One region of the Rhizobium quercicola genome, then DNA from elsewhere that is predicted to be linked to it. Evidence: predicted binding sites of a transcription regulator. Region 1 holds the regulator's gene; the other holds the start of a gene.
The links. Region 1 encodes HrcA, which represses chaperone genes, less so after heat shock. Its sites were predicted from a motif close to GTTAGCACTCNCNNNNNGNGAGTGCTAAC; they were not measured.
Positions count from the first base shown of each region.

Region 2: a site for HrcA is predicted at 2,408-2,436, ahead of groES (co-chaperone GroES). Genes of this name have one in related genera too.

Region 1 covers NZ_JAJOZR010000003.1:282,521-293,159, reverse strand. The annotation lists gene LRX75_RS06555 (ABC transporter permease) at 1-718, shown strand, start outside; gene LRX75_RS06550 (aminopeptidase) at 796-2,049, shown strand; gene hemW (radical SAM family heme chaperone HemW) at 2,144-3,319, opposite strand; gene rdgB (RdgB/HAM1 family non-canonical purine NTP pyrophosphatase) at 3,325-3,972, opposite strand; gene LRX75_RS06535 (VOC family protein) at 4,093-4,518, opposite strand; gene rph (ribonuclease PH) at 4,535-5,251, opposite strand; gene hrcA (heat-inducible transcriptional repressor HrcA) at 5,435-6,517, shown strand; gene grpE (nucleotide exchange factor GrpE) at 6,530-7,270, shown strand; gene LRX75_RS06515 (D-arabinono-1,4-lactone oxidase) at 7,340-8,575, opposite strand; gene LRX75_RS06510 (SDR family NAD(P)-dependent oxidoreductase) at 8,612-9,391, opposite strand; gene ptsN (PTS IIA-like nitrogen regulatory protein PtsN) at 9,500-9,964, opposite strand; gene hpf (ribosome hibernation-promoting factor, HPF/YfiA family) at 10,227-10,639, opposite strand, start outside.
Region 2 covers NZ_JAJOZR010000013.1:46,416-51,716, reverse strand. The annotation lists gene groL (chaperonin GroEL) at 342-1,979, opposite strand; gene groES (co-chaperone GroES) at 2,059-2,355, opposite strand; gene chrA (chromate efflux transporter) at 2,626-4,005, shown strand; gene LRX75_RS18825 (TIGR01459 family HAD-type hydrolase) at 4,130-4,978, shown strand; gene LRX75_RS18820 (bifunctional riboflavin kinase/FAD synthetase) at 4,980-5,301, shown strand, end outside.

The DNA of each region.
Region 1 (10,639 bases):
CCTGCGCAACAGCAAACATGCGTTCGGCCAGCTCTTCGATCTGCTGGAAGCGATCGTTTTCATCATCATCCATTGGGCGATCTTCACGTTCATGCACCGGCATCTCCTGATCGGAGACAGCCTCCTCCTCTTCATCAGCACCGGCATTCTGCCCGTCCTGTTTTTCCGGACGATCAGCGTGAAGACGGCGACGGCGCTGGAGGCTGCCAAGTCGGTCACCAGTATTCCCTACATCGAGGCACTCGATTATTCGCTTGCCCGCAGTTTCGTGGAATTTCTGTCCTTCACGATGATGTTCGGACTGGGTTTCGTGATGATTTACGCGCTCGGGCTCTCCCGCTTCGCAATTCCCTACGACTTCACACCCATCATCGTCTCGATCTTGATGCTGACGGTTTTCTCCTTTGGGATCGGCCTGATAAATTCCTTCATCACCTTCCTGTTTCATCCCTGGAAGCTGTTTTGGGGCTTCTTTTCGCGTGTTCAGATTTTCCTGAGCGCCGTGTTCTTCATTCCCGAATACATGCCGCCCGAGTTGCGCAATATCGTCGCCTATAATCCGATGATGCACTTCGTGTCGCTGTTTCGCACCGGCTTCTATCCGACCTACCCGACCCATCTCCTGTCCGTGACCTATATCGGTTGCTGGACGGCAGCCGTGCTGATCCTTGGTCTGGCTCTGGAGCGGGTCCTTCGCAACCACCGCGCCGGTCACTGATCCCGCCATATCCCTCTTCAAATGGCGGCTCTCATGTCCTAACGTCGAACCTCGTTTCCCAGTGAAAGATGTTCGACATGCCAGCACCCGCGACAGACACCCAGCCGATCGATCCGACGAAACTCGAGAAACTGGCCGAAGTGGCCGTCAAGATCGGCCTCGGTCTGGAACGAGGCCAGGATCTGGTGATCACGGCACCCATCGCCGCCTTGCCGCTGGTCCGGTTGATCACCAAACATGCCTATCTTGCAGGAGCCGGCCTCGTCACGACCTTCTATGCCGATGAGGAAAGCACGCTGGCGCGCTACGAGCATGCGCCGGACGAGAGTTTCGACCGCGCCAGCGATTGGCTCTATGAGGGCATGGCCAAGGCCTATTCGGGCAATGCGGCCCGTCTGGCGATCTCCGGCGACAATCCCATGATGCTGGCAGCGCAGGATCCGTCGAAGGTCGCGCGGGCGAACAAGGCCATGTCCATCGCCTACAAGCCGGCGCTGGAAAAGATCTCGAACTTCGATATCAACTGGAACATCGTCTCCTACCCCAATCCCGCCTGGGCGCGGCAGATGTTTCCCGAAGATCCCGAATCCGTGGCCGTCGAAAAGCTGGCCAACGCCATCTTCGCGGCATCCCGCGTCGATGTCGCGGATCCGGTCGCAGCCTGGAAGGCGCACAACGCCAACCTGCGCAAGCGCTCGACCTGGCTGAACGGCGAGCGTTTCTCGGCGCTCCGTTTCACAGGCCCCGGAACCGATCTGACCGTCGGCCTCGCGGACGGCCACGAGTGGCATGGCGGCGCGTCCACCGCCAAGAACGGCATCACCTGCAATCCCAATATTCCGACGGAAGAGGTTTTCACCACACCGCATGCCCTGCGCGTGGACGGCCATGTCTCCAGCACCAAGCCGCTGTCGCATCAGGGGACGCTGATCGACGAGATCCAGGTGCGTTTCGAAGGCGGGCGGATCGTCGAGGCGAAGGCGTCGAAGGGCGAATCGGTTCTGAATAAGGTGCTGGACACGGACGACGGTGCCCGTCGTCTGGGTGAGGTGGCCCTCGTGCCGCATTCCTCGCCGATTTCGGCGAGCGGCATCCTGTTCTATAACACGCTCTTTGACGAAAACGCCTCGTGCCACATCGCGCTCGGCCAGTGCTACTCGAAGTGCTTCATCGACGGCGCCGCCCTCAGCCAGGCGCAGATCGCCGCGCAGGGCGGCAATTCCAGCCTGATCCACATCGACTGGATGATCGGTTCCGACAAGGTCGATATCGACGGCGTCCGGGAGGATGGCACGGCGGTGCCCGTGATGCGCGGCGGCGAGTGGGCCTGATCTGCCTCGTGACCGGCCCCGGATTGTGTCAGGGATAAGGGGGTCCAGTTATCCCTGACGGACGTTGAGGCCAGTCACGTTTCCCGTGATGTCTTCAGCAGGCGAGATCCGCAACGACGGCGTCGAGGATCAGCATGCCGGACGGGGTACAGCGCAGGCGGGAATTGCCGATCCGCTCGATGAAGCCGTGTTCGATCAGGAAACGTTCCTTTTCCGGATCGGGCGCGCGACCGGAGAGCGCTTCCCAGCGCACGAGGTCGATGCCTTCCTTGAGGCGCAGGCCCATCAGCAGCAGTTCGTCGGATTGCTCGTCATAGCCGAGCACTTCCTGATCGATCATCCCGTGACCATTGGCCTCGACGAGGTCGAGCCAGGTCTCCGGCTTGCGCTCGGTCGCCGTCGCCAGCTTCTCCCGGCCGATCGTCAGACGGCCATGGGCGCCGGGGCCGATGCCGGCATAGTCGCCATAGCGCCAATAGGTCAGGTTATGCCGGCTCTCCGCCCCGGGCACCGCGTGGTTGGAAACCTCGTAGGCCGGCATGCCGATCGAGGCGGTAATATCCTGGGTCGCCTCGTAGAGAAGCGCCGACTGGTCGCCATCCGGCACGACGAGCTTGCCCGCCTTGTGGAGACCATAGAACGGCGTGCCCTCCTCGATGGTCAGCTGGTAGAGCGACAGATGATCGACGGCATAGGATACCGCCTGCTTCAGCTCCGCCTCCCACTCCTCCACCGTCTGCTTCGGACGGGCATAGATCAGGTCGAAGGACATGCGCGGGAAGATCTCGCGCGCAAGCCCGATCGCCTTCAGCGCATCCTCCACATTGTGAAGCCGCCCCAGGAACTTGAGATCGCGATCGTTCAGCGCCTGCACGCCGAGGGACACGCGGTTGACTCCGGCGGCGCGATAGCCGCGAAACCGCGTCGCCTCCACGCTCGACGGGTTGGCCTCCAGCGTGATCTCGATGCCGTCCGGCACGTGCCAGAAGCGGGCGATGCCGTTCATGATGGCCTCCACCGTCGCGGGGTCCATCAGCGAAGGTGTGCCGCCGCCGAGGAAGATGCTCGTCACGGTGCGTGGCCCCGACAGCCGTCGCGCCTCCTCCATCTCCTTCAGGAAGGCGGAGACATAGCGAGCCTGATCCACGCCCTGGTGGCGCACATGGCTGTTGAAATCGCAGTAGGGGCACTTGGCCGCACAGAACGGCCAATGGACATAGACCCCGAAACCGGGGTCCGTCTTGTCGCCGATGAAGGAAAAGTCAGCCATATCCGTCAGGCGCCGAGGCAGCTCTCGGCAAACACCTTGAAGGCGCGGGCGCGATGGGAAAGGGCGTTGGCGTCGCCCGGCTTCCAGCCATGCTTCTCCTCCGCGCTCATCTCGCCGAAAGTGCGCTCGTGGCCCTTCGGCTGGAAGACCGGATCATAGCCAAAACCCTGGCTGCCGCGCGGCGGCCACACCACGGTGCCCTCCACCTCGCCGCGAAAAAGCTCCACATGCCCGTCCGGCCAGGCAAGGCAGAGCACGGAGACGAAGCGGGCGGAGCGTGACGCCGGTGTCGTCGCGCCCGCCGCCTGCAGGGCCACTTCGACCTTGTGCATGGCCATGGCGAAGTCGCGCGTCCCGTCGGCGGTCTCCGCCCAGTTCGCGGTGTAGACGCCCGGATCGCCGTTCAGGGCATCCACGACCAGACCGGAGTCGTCGGAGAGGGCCGGCAGGCCGGAGGCCTGTGCGGAGGCGAGCGCCTTGATGGTCGCGTTCTCCTCAAATGTCGTGCCGGTCTCGTCGGGTTCGATGAAGTCGAGGTCGGCGGCGGATTTGGCGGAGAAGCCGAGCGGGCCGATCAGGTCGCGGATTTCGCGGATCTTGCCGGCATTGTGGCTGGCGACGATCAGGGTCTTGTCGTCAAGCGTGCGTGTCATGGTGGGTCTCGAAGGGTGAACCGGAGGACGTCGAAACGCCGCGGAAACAGGGGTCGGTGAAAATGGGTCGTCCGATCCGGGTGAAGGCGATCGGGCGACGCACGGCAGGCAGAAGACGGTTCAGGCGATGGACCAGAGGCCCGGTTCGGCGCATTCCAGGCTGTTGCCGGCCGGATCGCGAAAATAGAAGGATCGCGCACCCGTCGGCCAGGTGATGTCACTTTCGATGATCACGCCGTCCGCCGCAAGTCTCTCCCGCAGGGCGTTCAGCTGGTCGCGCGACACGCGGAAGCAGGCATGCCCGGGGCCGGTCGTCCCGTGCGTCGGGACAGGCAGGGCATCGCCTCCGGCCGGCTTCAGGGTCTCGGCCGGGTTAAAGATCAGAAGCACGCTCTGTCCGCAACGAAAAAACACATGGCGGCCATCGACCCGGGCGATGCGCTCCAGACCGAGCACGTCGCCATAAAAGCGGTCGGCGGCATCCAGATCCGCGGCATAGAGCGCCGTTTCCAGAATGCCTTCGAGAGCCTGCGTCCGTCCCGCCACCGCTTGGCCTCCGTCGTTACGCGATCGTCTGCTTCTGCAGGGCGACCAGTTCCGAGATGCCGTTCTTCGCCAGCCCCATGAGGCTCGCGAATTCGGCTTCGGAGAAGGGCTTGCCTTCGGCCGTACCCTGAATTTCCACGATGCCGCCGGACCCGGTCATAACGAAGTTCGCATCCGTTTCGGCGGCGCTGTCTTCGAGATAATCGAGATCGATCACGGCCTGATCGGCGAAGATACCGCAGGAAATCGCCGCGACATGATCCTTCAAAACGCGATCGACCTTCGTCATGTTGCGCGCTTCCATCCACTTCAGGCAGTCGTGCAGCGCGATCCATGCGCCGGTGATCGACGCCGTGCGGGTGCCGCCATCGGCCTGGATCACGTCGCAGTCCAGCGAGATCTGGCGTTCGCCCAGCGCCTGCAGATCGACGACCGAGCGCAGCGAGCGGCCGATGAGACGCTGGATTTCCTGCGTGCGGCCGCTCTGCTTGCCGGTTGCGGCCTCGCGCTTCATGCGGTCGCCGGTCGCGCGGGGCAACATGCCATACTCCGCGGTCACCCAGCCCTTGCCGCTGTTGCGCAGCCATGGCGGCGTTTTTTCCTCGAGGCTCGCCGTGCAGAGCACATGCGTATCGCCAAACTTGACCAGGCAGGAGCCTTCGGCATGCTTGGAGACATTGCGCTCGAAGGTAACCTTGCGCATCTGATCTGTTTTTCTGCCGGACGGCCGCATCGTGGACTCCTTGGTCTTAAGCTTGCGTGCCTTCTAGCCTATGTTGCCGCGCAAAGGAAATGCGAGCAGCGAAATACCGCGGTCAAAGTCGCGTGCCGGGCCTCGAACGCCAATTTTCCCTTTGTCGATCCGACGCCCTCTCACTATATTTCAGCCATGGCACAAAAGGAACGATCCGCCGAAATGGCGGCGCTGACATCGGCAATGCGCGAGAGGCTCTCGGCCCTCGACGAGCGCTCCGGCGAGGTTTTCCGCCGCATCGTCGAAAGCTATCTGGACAGTGGCGAGCCGCTGGGCTCCCGCAGCCTGTCGCGGCTCCTGCCGATGTCGCTTTCGCCGGCCTCGGTGCGCAACGTCATGAGCGACCTCGAGGAACTGGGCCTCATCTATTCGCCGCATGTCAGCGCCGGGCGCCTGCCGACGCAGATCGGGTTGCGCTTCTTCGTGGACGCCTTCATGCAGGTCGGCAATCTCTCGGCCGAAGACCGCGCCTCGATCGACCGGCAGGTGCGGCGCAGCGACCGGGACCAGCCGGTGGAACAGCTGTTCAACGTCGCCAGCCAGGTCCTGTCCGGCATGTCGCGGGGCGCCGGCCTCGTCATCACGGCGAAGAACGATCCGGTGCTCAAGCATGTCGAATTTATGCGCCTTGCCCCCACCAAGGCTTTGGCGGTGCTGGTCGGCGAGCACGATCAGGTCGAAAACCGCATCATCGAGCTTCCCGCCGGCGTCACGAGTTCGCAGCTGACGGAAGCGGCGAATTTTCTGAATGCGCATCTGGCCGGCCAGACGCTCGCCGAGGTGCGCGGGCAGCTGCAGAAGGTCAAGGAGACGGTCCGCACCGAACTCGACGTGCTGTCGCAGGATCTGGTCGAGCGCGGCCTTGCCAGCTGGTCCGGCGGCGATGCCGACGACAAGAACCCCACGCAGCTGATCGTCCGCGGGCGTGCCAATTTGCTCGAAGGCCTTGCCGGTGCGGAGGACATCGATCGGCTGCGCATGCTGTTCGACGACCTCGAGAAAAAGGACAGCATGATCGAGCTTCTCAGTCTCGCGGAGACGGGGCCGGGCGTGCGGATTTTCATCGGCTCGGAGAACAAGCTGTTCTCGCTGTCCGGCTCGTCGCTGATCGTCGCGCCTTACAAGGATGGCGACGACCGGATCATCGGTGCGGTCGGCGTCATCGGCCCGACGCGGCTGAATTACGCGCGGATCGTGCCGATGGTGGACTATACGGCGCAGCTCATGTCGCGCCTTTCACGATAGGCTGCCCCGTCGATGCCCGGGGCGGCGGGCGATCGGGCGCGACGACCCTTGATTTTTGGCGCCCGAACCTCGATATCGGCATCAAATTCCCGAAACGATCCTGAATGCGGAGACGTCATGACCGACGAAACGAACAAACACGGTGCCGAAGCCAGCAAGCCGGCGGAAGACATCGTCACGCCGGCCGAGGCAGATGTGCAAGACATGTTTGAAGATGCCGATGAGGCGGCGCAGGCCGAATCCGAGGCGCTGGAGGCTGCACGGGCGGAAGCGGCCGATTTCCGTGACCGTTACATGCGGCTGGCCGCCGACATGGACAATCTGCGCCGTCGCACGGAGCGCGAGGTCAAGGACGCCAAGTCCTACTCCGTCGCAGGCTTTGCCCGCGACATGCTGGCCGTGTCCGACAATCTCCGTCGCGCCCTGGATGCCATTCCCGCCGACGTGCGGGCCGGTGCCAATGCGGGTCTCAGCACGCTGATCGAAGGTGTCGAGCTGACCGAGCGGTCCATGCTCTCGGCTCTCGAGCGCCACGGCGTTCGCAAGCTGGAGCCGGAAGGCCAGAAGTTCGACCCGAACTTCCACCAGGCCATGTTCGAAATCCCGAACCCCGACGTGCCGCACAACACGGTCGTCCAGGTCGTCCAGGCCGGCTTCACGATCGGCGAGCGCGTCCTGCGTCCTGCCATGGTCGGCGTCGCCAAGGGCGGCCCGAAGGTCGCTGCAGCCGCAGGCGAAGCCTCGGCCAGCTGATCATCGAGGAATGCCGGGGAGGGGGAAAGCCTCTCCGGCATCCTGTCTGCCACGCAGACGCTCTCTGGCCTACCCGAACAACTGTCGCAGGTGGTCGTTCAGAAACACGCCACCGGGATCGAGCTTTTCCCGCAAGGCGCGGAAGTCCCCGGCGCGGGGATAAAGCGCCGTCACATCCTCGCTGCCCAGAAAATGCAGCTTGCCCCAGTGCGGGCGCGAGCCGAACTGGCGCAGGATATCGTCGACGTCCTTCAGGTAATTCCAGTAATCCGTCCCCGGCTGGCCCGAAACCGAGAGCGTGATGGAGTCCTGTTCGTAGAACGGGCTGATCCAGCCGCCATCGCCGGCGGTGAAGCGGTACTCGATCGGATAGATGCAGGTCGGGTGCTTTTCCAGCATCAGCTTGCGCACCTCGCGGCAGGCCTGCTTGCCGTAGCGCAGCGGCACCGCATATTCGAGCTCGTGAAAGTTCGGCACATATTCGATCGGGTAGATTTCCGAGGAATAGGCGATCTTCTCGAACGCGCTTTCCATCGGCGGCCGGTCGGTGATGTCGATGGTCTTCATCTCGCAGACATCCGACAGGCTGTCGGTGGTCGAGACAGACGCGGTGTCCGGCAGGCAGTAGCAGTGCCGGCTTTCCGGCACCGGGCACCAGAAGAAGCCGAAATGCCGGTGGCCGGCCGCCAGCTCGTCATGGCGCTCCATGCATTCCTCGAAGGTGCAGCGCCAGAGCTTTTCATGCAGATTGTAGCTGTCCATCACCTGCAGCGTGATCTCCGAGATCACGCCCAGCATGCCGATGGAGACGCGGGCGGCATTAAGCATGTCGGGCTGCGTGTCGTCGATGGCAAGGATGCTGCCGTCGGGCTGCACCAGCCGCAGGCCGACGATCTGCGAGGCGAGATTGCCGAGCGAAAGGCCTGTGCCGTGCGTGCCGGTCGTCAGCGCGCCCGCCAGCGCCTGGCTGTCGATATCGCCCTGATTGCTGGTCGACAGGCCCACCTGCTTCAGCGCCTTGCCAAGCTGGTTGATGGTGGTGCCGGCATGGGCCGACACGCGTTTGCGGTCGTGATCGATATGGGTGATACCCTGCAGCGAGGAGAGGGTCAGATGCAGGCCGCTGGTCAGCGCCACCGGCGTGAACGAGTGGCCGGACCCGGCGCACCGCACGGCCAGCCCGTTCGAGGTCGCCTCGCGCACCATGGCGGACAGCGCATCCTCGCTGGTGGGTGCACCCCGGTGCCGCACGATACAGGACTGGTTTCCCACCCAGTTGCGCCAGTGTCCGCCCGCTTCCATCATGCTGCCTGCCTCCTGTGACCGATGAGAAAGCGCGGATCAGACCGCCGTAAAACAATTGTCCACGAAAAGATGGGTGCCGTTGATGAAGCTCGCCTCGTCGCTGGCAAGAAACAAGGCGGCGCGTGCCACCTCGATCGGCTCGCAGAGGCGCCCCTGCTGGGCGGCAATGGCCGCATCCGAGACATCGATGCCGTACTTGGCAAGGCCCACCAGTTCGCGCTTGCCGTGGTCGGTGGCGATGAAGCCGGGGCAGACGGCGTTGGAGCGGATATTGCGGTCGCGGAACTCCACGGCGATGGCGCGCGCAAACATGTGGCAGGCGCCCTTGGTCGTGTCGTAAAGCACTTCCATCGGCGTTGCGGCGACGGCCGAGATGGAGGAGGTGGACACGATGCTGCCGCCGCCGGCCGCGATCATGCCCGGCAGCACCGCCTTGGTCATCAGGAACATGGAGCGGACATTGACGGCCATCAGCCGGTCCCACTCGTCGTCTTCGGTTTCGAGAAACGGCCCGACGGCCAGGATGCCGGCATGGTTGAAGAGGACGGTGATGGCCCCGAAAGCGGCTTCCACGGCCTTGACGGCTTCGGTGACATCGCGGGACACGGACACGTCGGCCGGGGCGAAAATCGCCTCGCCACCCGCGGCCCGGATGCCCGCGGCAACCTCTTCGCCGCGGCTCGATGGCAGGTCGACGATGCCGACCTTCGCGCCTTCCCGAGCGAAAAGCTCGGATGCTGCAAGGCCGCAGCCGCCGGCGCCGCCACTGATCAGGGCAATCTTGCCCGCCAATCGTCCCGAACCTGTTCCGCCCATGCGCGATCGTCTCCCGTGTGTCGAACGGGAGTATTCACCCGCAGCCGGGCGCTGTCGATATCAACCTGCAGGGATTGCCGGAAAAGATCCGCTGACACGGGGTCGCGATCAGGCGGCGTTGGAGGTCTGGTCGTCGCTGAGGAAGGTATAGATGGCCGAGGCGGACTCGGTGCCGCGCAGGCGGGCGACCATGTCCGGGTCGCGCAGCACGCGGGCGATCCGCGACAGCGCCTTCAGGTGGTCGGCGCCAGCCCCTTCCGGGGCGAGCAGCAGGAAGACGAGATCGACCGGCTGGTCGTCCAGAGCCTCGAAATCCACCGGCGTTTCCAGCCGTGCGAAAATGCCGACGATCGCGGTGACGCCGGGCAGCTTGCCGTGCGGAATGGCGATACCGTTGCCGACGCCCGTCGAACCCAGCCGCTCGCGCTGCAGGATGACGTCGAAGATCTCGCGCTCGGGCAGGCCGGTCAGCTTGGAAGCCTTGATGGCCAGCTCCTGAAGCAGCTGCTTCTTGGACTGGACCCGAAGGGTCGGAAATATCGCATCTTGCTGCAGCAGACCTGCCAATGCCATTGTGTCTTACCTTGTTGACAGGGTCGCGTCGGGCGGCACGACGTGCCGGCCCTGCGGCCCATTTCCCTCGATGCCCGACAGGCTTCATCCCCGTGCCAGCCGTTCACCGTCGATCAACGAGGCGGCCGCTTCTCGCGCACCGCCTCGCTTGTCCTGACCGTCTGCCTCGGGACGCAAGCGTTCCGGGCAGGTTCGGTCTCTGTTTCATGCGCCATCCGGCCGCCTCTGCAGGCGATCGCGAAGCGGCGCTCCGTCCCTTGCGTCAGCTCTTCATGCTGGCGGCGTCGATCCAGCCGATATTCCCGTCCGTCCGGCGATAGACGATATTGAGTTCGTCATTGCCGGGATTGCGGAACATCAGCACCGGATTGTCCGTCATGTCGAGTGCCATGACGGCATTCGCGACCGACATGGTCCGGATCTGCTTGGAGCTCTCCGCAACGATGGTCGGTGCGTAATCCTCCGGCAGCTCGTCCTCTTCGTCCGGCACCGAGTCCATCACGGTGTAGGCGACTTCGAGGCCCGCATGACCATTGCCGTTGTGGTGATCCTTCAGCCTGCGCTTGTACCGCCGAATGCGCTTTGAGATCCGTTCCGATGCTGCGTCGAAAGCGGCCTGCGGCTCGGAAGCCTCGCCGTTCGCATGCAACGTAGCGCCCGTGTCGAGGTGGATCA
Region 2 (5,301 bases), on a different contig from region 1:
CGGGTATCTCTATGGCAAAGTGATGTGTCGAGCGCTCCGCCCGGCGAGATGTCTTTCGCAGCCGACCATCGCTCGTCTGCGAAAGACACAGTCCCGAAGGTGACGTGTAACGCTGTGGTCCCGGCTGCCAACCTCTCCTTCGACGTAATGAAGAGACTGGCGATAGATGACAATGCCAAAATCCCTCAGTCTTTCCTCCTGGCAAACAAGCACTGGCCGGCCATCACATGCCACCAAATCTCCACGGACCTCATCTGCGTTGGATCCCGTCCGCATTTCACCACGAAAAAGGGCGGCCCTTTCGGACCGCCCCCCAATTCCATCAATCCTTTTCGGATTGATTACATCATGCCGCCCATGCCGCCCATGTCGGGCATGCCGCCGCCCTGCTGAGCGTCCTTCTTGGGGAGCTCGGCAATCATGGCTTCGGTGGTGATCAGGAGCGAGGCGACCGAGGCTGCGTTCTGCAGAGCGGTGCGCACGACCTTGACCGGGTCGACGATGCCCATGGCGATCATGTCGCCATATTCGGACGTCTGGGCGTTGTAGCCGTAGTTGTCGTCGTTCTTGTCGAGGATCTTGCCGACCACGATCGAGGCTTCGTCACCGGCATTGTCGGCGATCTGGCGAACGAGCGACTGGAGAGCCTTGCGAACGATGGCGACGCCGGCTTCCTGGTCGGGGTTTTCACCCTTGACGTTGAGAACGGCCGAGCAACGCAGCAGGGCGACGCCGCCGCCGGGGACGATGCCTTCCTGAACGGCTGCACGCGTTGCGTTCAGCGCGTCGTCGATGCGGTCCTTGCGTTCCTTGACTTCGATTTCCGTCGAGCCGCCGACGCGGATGACGGCAACGCCACCGGCGAGCTTGGCCAGACGTTCCTGCAGCTTTTCGCGGTCGTAGTCCGAAGAGGTTTCTTCGATCTGCGCCTTGATCTGGGCAACGCGGCCTTCGATCTCGTTCTTGGCGCCGGCACCGTCGACGATGGTCGTGTTTTCCTTGGAGATCGAGATCTTCTTGGAACGGCCGAGCATTTCGAGCGTGACGTTTTCGAGCTTGATGCCGAGGTCTTCGGAGATGACCGTGCCGCCCGTCAGGATGGCGATGTCTTCCAGCATGGCCTTGCGGCGGTCGCCGAAGCCCGGAGCCTTGACGGCAGCGATCTTGAGGCCGCCACGCAGCTTGTTGACGACGAGCGTTGCGAGGGCTTCGCCTTCGACGTCTTCAGCGATGATGAGGAGCGGCTTGCCGGTCTGGACGACGGCTTCGAGAACCGGAAGCATCGCCTGCAGGTTCGACAGCTTCTTCTCGTGGAGGAGAATGTAAGCGTCGTCGAGGTCTGCGACCATCTTTTCCGGGTTGGTCACGAAGTAGGGGCTGAGGTAGCCGCGGTCGAACTGCATGCCTTCGACGACTTCGAGTTCGGTTTCGGCGGTCTTGGCTTCTTCGACGGTGATGACGCCTTCGTTGCCGACCTTCTGCATGGCTTCGGCGATATCAGCGCCGACCTGCTTGTCGCCGTTTGCCGAGATCGTGCCGACCTGAGCGACTTCTTCCGACGTGGAGATCGGCTTTGCCTTGGCCTGCAGGTCCTTGACGACGGCCGTGACGGCGAGGTCGATGCCACGCTTCAGGTCCATCGGGTTCATGCCGGCGGCAACGGCCTTGTTGCCTTCGCGAACGATGGCCTGGGCCAGAACGGTCGCGGTCGTGGTGCCGTCGCCGGCGATGTCGTTGGTCTTGGAAGCGACTTCCCGGACCATCTGTGCGCCCATGTTCTCGAACTTGTCTTCCAGTTCGATTTCCTTGGCGACGGAAACGCCGTCCTTGGTGATGCGCGGTGCGCCGAAGGACTTGTCGATGACGACGTTGCGGCCCTTCGGGCCCAGCGTGACCTTGACGGCATCAGCGAGGATATCGACGCCGCGCAGCATCTTTTCGCGCGCGGTGCGGCCGAATTTTACTTCTTTAGCTGCCATTTTGAAAACTCCCGGGCATAAGCCCACATTTTAAGTATCGTCGGATGGTGCGAAGGATCTGCCGGAGGCAGAGCCGATATCAGGCGATAACGCCCATGATGTCGGATTCCTTCATGATCAACAGGTCTTCGCCGTTGAGCTTGACTTCGGTGCCCGACCACTTGCCGAACAGGATGCGGTCGCCGGCCTTGACGTCCAGAGGAACGACCTTGCCGCTGTCGTCACGCGCGCCAGAGCCGACGGCGACGATTTCGCCTTCCTGCGGCTTTTCCTTGGCGGTGTCGGGAATGATGATGCCGCCCTTGGTCTTGGCTTCGGACTCGACGCGACGTACGACGACGCGGTCGTGCAGGGGGCGGAAAGTAGTGCTTGTCATTGTCTTTTCCCTCGATCAAATGACGCTGGGATCTCTCGGGATCCATCGGTCTGTTAGCACTCCGGTATGTCGAGTGCTAGCAAGGCTGAGATAAAGATGGTTTGTGCCGGAGTCAAGATTGGCGCCGTCGTTTCTGTCCGGCGGCATGTCCGTCCGCCGTCTGTCACATCACCATCGTAGAGATGGTCTGCGACACGGGTGAGACGCGCGCCGCGGGCGGTCGATCCACCGGTGCCGGCGGGAAACGGCCGGAAGAAACACGGGGGCATGATGCGCGATCAACACGGCACGAATGAGACAGGCGCCGTTTCCGGTGCTCCGCGCGGCCGTTCCGCAGGGGTGGGGGCGGCACGAAAGCCCTCTTTCGCGGAGGCCGCCCGCGTCTGGGCCCGCATCGGCTTTCTCGGCTTCGGCGGGCCGGCCGGCCAGATCGCGCTGATGCACCGCGAGGTGGTGGAAACGCGGCGCTGGGTGCCGGAGGAGCGTTTTCTGCATGCGCTGAACTACTGCATGCTGCTGCCGGGGCCGGAGGCGCAGCAGCTCGCCATCTATATCGGCTGGCTGCTGCACGGCACGCGCGGCGGGCTCGTGGCCGGCATCCTTTTCGTGCTTCCCGGCCTCTGCATCCTGCTCGGCCTTTCGACGCTCTACGCGCTCTATCACCAGACCGGCACGCTCTCGGCGGTGTTCTTCGGCCTGAAAGCGACGGTGCTGGCCATCGTGATCGAGGCGCTCCTGCGTCTGGCCCGGCGCGCGCTGACGACGCTCTCCTCGCGCGCCATCGCCGCACTGGCCTTCGCGGCCCTGTTCTTCTTCTCCGTACCCTTTCCGCTGGTCATCCTCGCCGCCGGCCTGTTCGGCCTGCTCACGGCCGGGCGCAAGGCGGATGCCGGGCCGGAGGTCAAGCCCGGAGCCGGGGCAGCGGACGGGGCGAGACCCTGGCGGCGGACACTGGCGCTCGTCGCCCTCTGGTCGTGTCTCTGGGTCGCGCCGCTCGGCCTCATCGTTCTCCTCTGGGGGGCGGAAAGCGTCTTCGTCGCGCTGCACATCTTCTTCTCCAAGATGGCAGTGGTCACCTTCGGCGGGGCCTATGCGGTGCTTGCCTATGTCGCCCAGCAGGCTGTGGAAACCCATCACTGGCTGCGGCCGGGCGAAATGCTGGACGGGCTGGCCCTGGCGGAAACGACGCCGGGGCCGCTGGTTCTCGTGCTGACCTTCGTCGCCTTCATGGCGGCCTTCCGGGTGCCGCCGCCCGGGCTCGATCCCGTGGTGGCAGGCCTCGTCGGCGGCCTCGTTGCCACCTGGGTCACCTTCGTGCCGTGCTTCGCCCTCATCTTTCTCGGCGCGCCCTCCGTCGAGCGGCTGCGGGGAAACCGCATGGCGGTCGCCGCGATGCGCGCGATCTCCGCCGCCGTGGTCGGCGTCATCCTCAATCTCGCCGTCTGGTTCGCCCTGCATGTGCTGTTTGCGAGCGTCCGGCAGAGCCGGTTCGGGCCGCTGGTCCTCTCCGTTCCCGATCTGGCGAGCTTCGACGGTGCGGCGGCGCTTCTCGCCCTGCTGGCGGGCGGCCTGCTCTTCGTGGTGCGGCTCGGCGTGGTCGCCACGCTCGCCGTCTGCGCCGGCGGCGGGCTCATCCTCTCCCGGTTGTGAGGCGAGAGAACGCGCCATTCGCACGGAATTACGGCGGATAAGCGCGGCGATATCAGCGTTTAGGCTTGTCTTTTGGCGACGTCCTTGCGATGTCAGCCGGGAGACATCTCAACGGGAAGCCTGCATGGCCGTTCGCATCAACAGCTTTCGCGACATCGCAAGCCGCTATGACGTGGTGCTGTGCGACGTCTGGGGCGTCCTTCACAATGGCGTTGCGGCCTTCCGTTCGGCCTGCGACGCGCTCACGGAAGCGCGCAGCCGCGGCCTGACCGTCGTTCTCGTCACCAATTCGCCCCGCCCGCATCCCGGCGTCATCGTCCAGATCCGCGGGCTCGGCGTGCCCGATACCGCCTATGACCGCATCGTCACCTCCGGCGACGTCACCCGTGCGCTGATCGCCGCCGGCCCGAAGAAGATCTACTTCATCGGCTCCGACCGCGATTTTCCGCTGCTGGCCGGCCTCGGTGTCGATATCGTCGCCTCCGAAGATGCCGAGATCATCGTCTGCGCCGGTTTCTTCGACGACGAGACCGAGACGCCGGACGATTACCGCGCCACGCTCTCCGTTCTGGCCAGACGCAAGCTGCCTTTCATCTGCGCCAATCCCGACCTCGTGGTCGAGCGGGGCGACCGGCTGATCCCCTGCGCCGGCGCCATCGCCAAGCTCTATGAGGATCTGGGCGGCGAGGCCCGCATCGCCGGCAAGCCGCACAAGCCGATCTACCGCGCGGCCCTTGCCGAAGCCAGAGGCGTGCGCGGCGCGCTGGAAGGCGCTCGCGTCATCGCCATCGGCGATGGCATGCCGACCGATGTGCGCGGCGCGCAGGACAGCGGCATCGACGTTCTCTATATCAGCGCGGGCATTCATGGAGCGGAGTACATGACCGGCGAAAAGACCGATGAGGCGAAACTCGCCGCCTTCCTGAAAAAGGAGGGCGCGACGCCGAAATGGTGGATGCCCCGGCTCGCGTGACATGACAGTCTTTCACCGCAACGAGACGAAGAATCCCCTGCCGGCCGCCCTCCACGGCGGCGTCATCGCCATCGGCAATTTCGATGGCGTGCATCGCGGTCACCAGTCGGTGCTGGACCGGGCGCTGGTCGAGGCCCGCGCGCTGGGCGTGCCCGCGCTCGTGCTGACCTTCGAGCCGCACCCCCGCGCCATCTTCCGGCCCGACGAGCCCGTCTTCCGCCTGACGCCGGCGCCGCTCAAGGCGCGCATCCTCGAAGGCATGGGCTTTGCCGCCGTCATCGAATATCCGTTCGATCGCAGCTTCTCGCAGATGTCGGCGCATG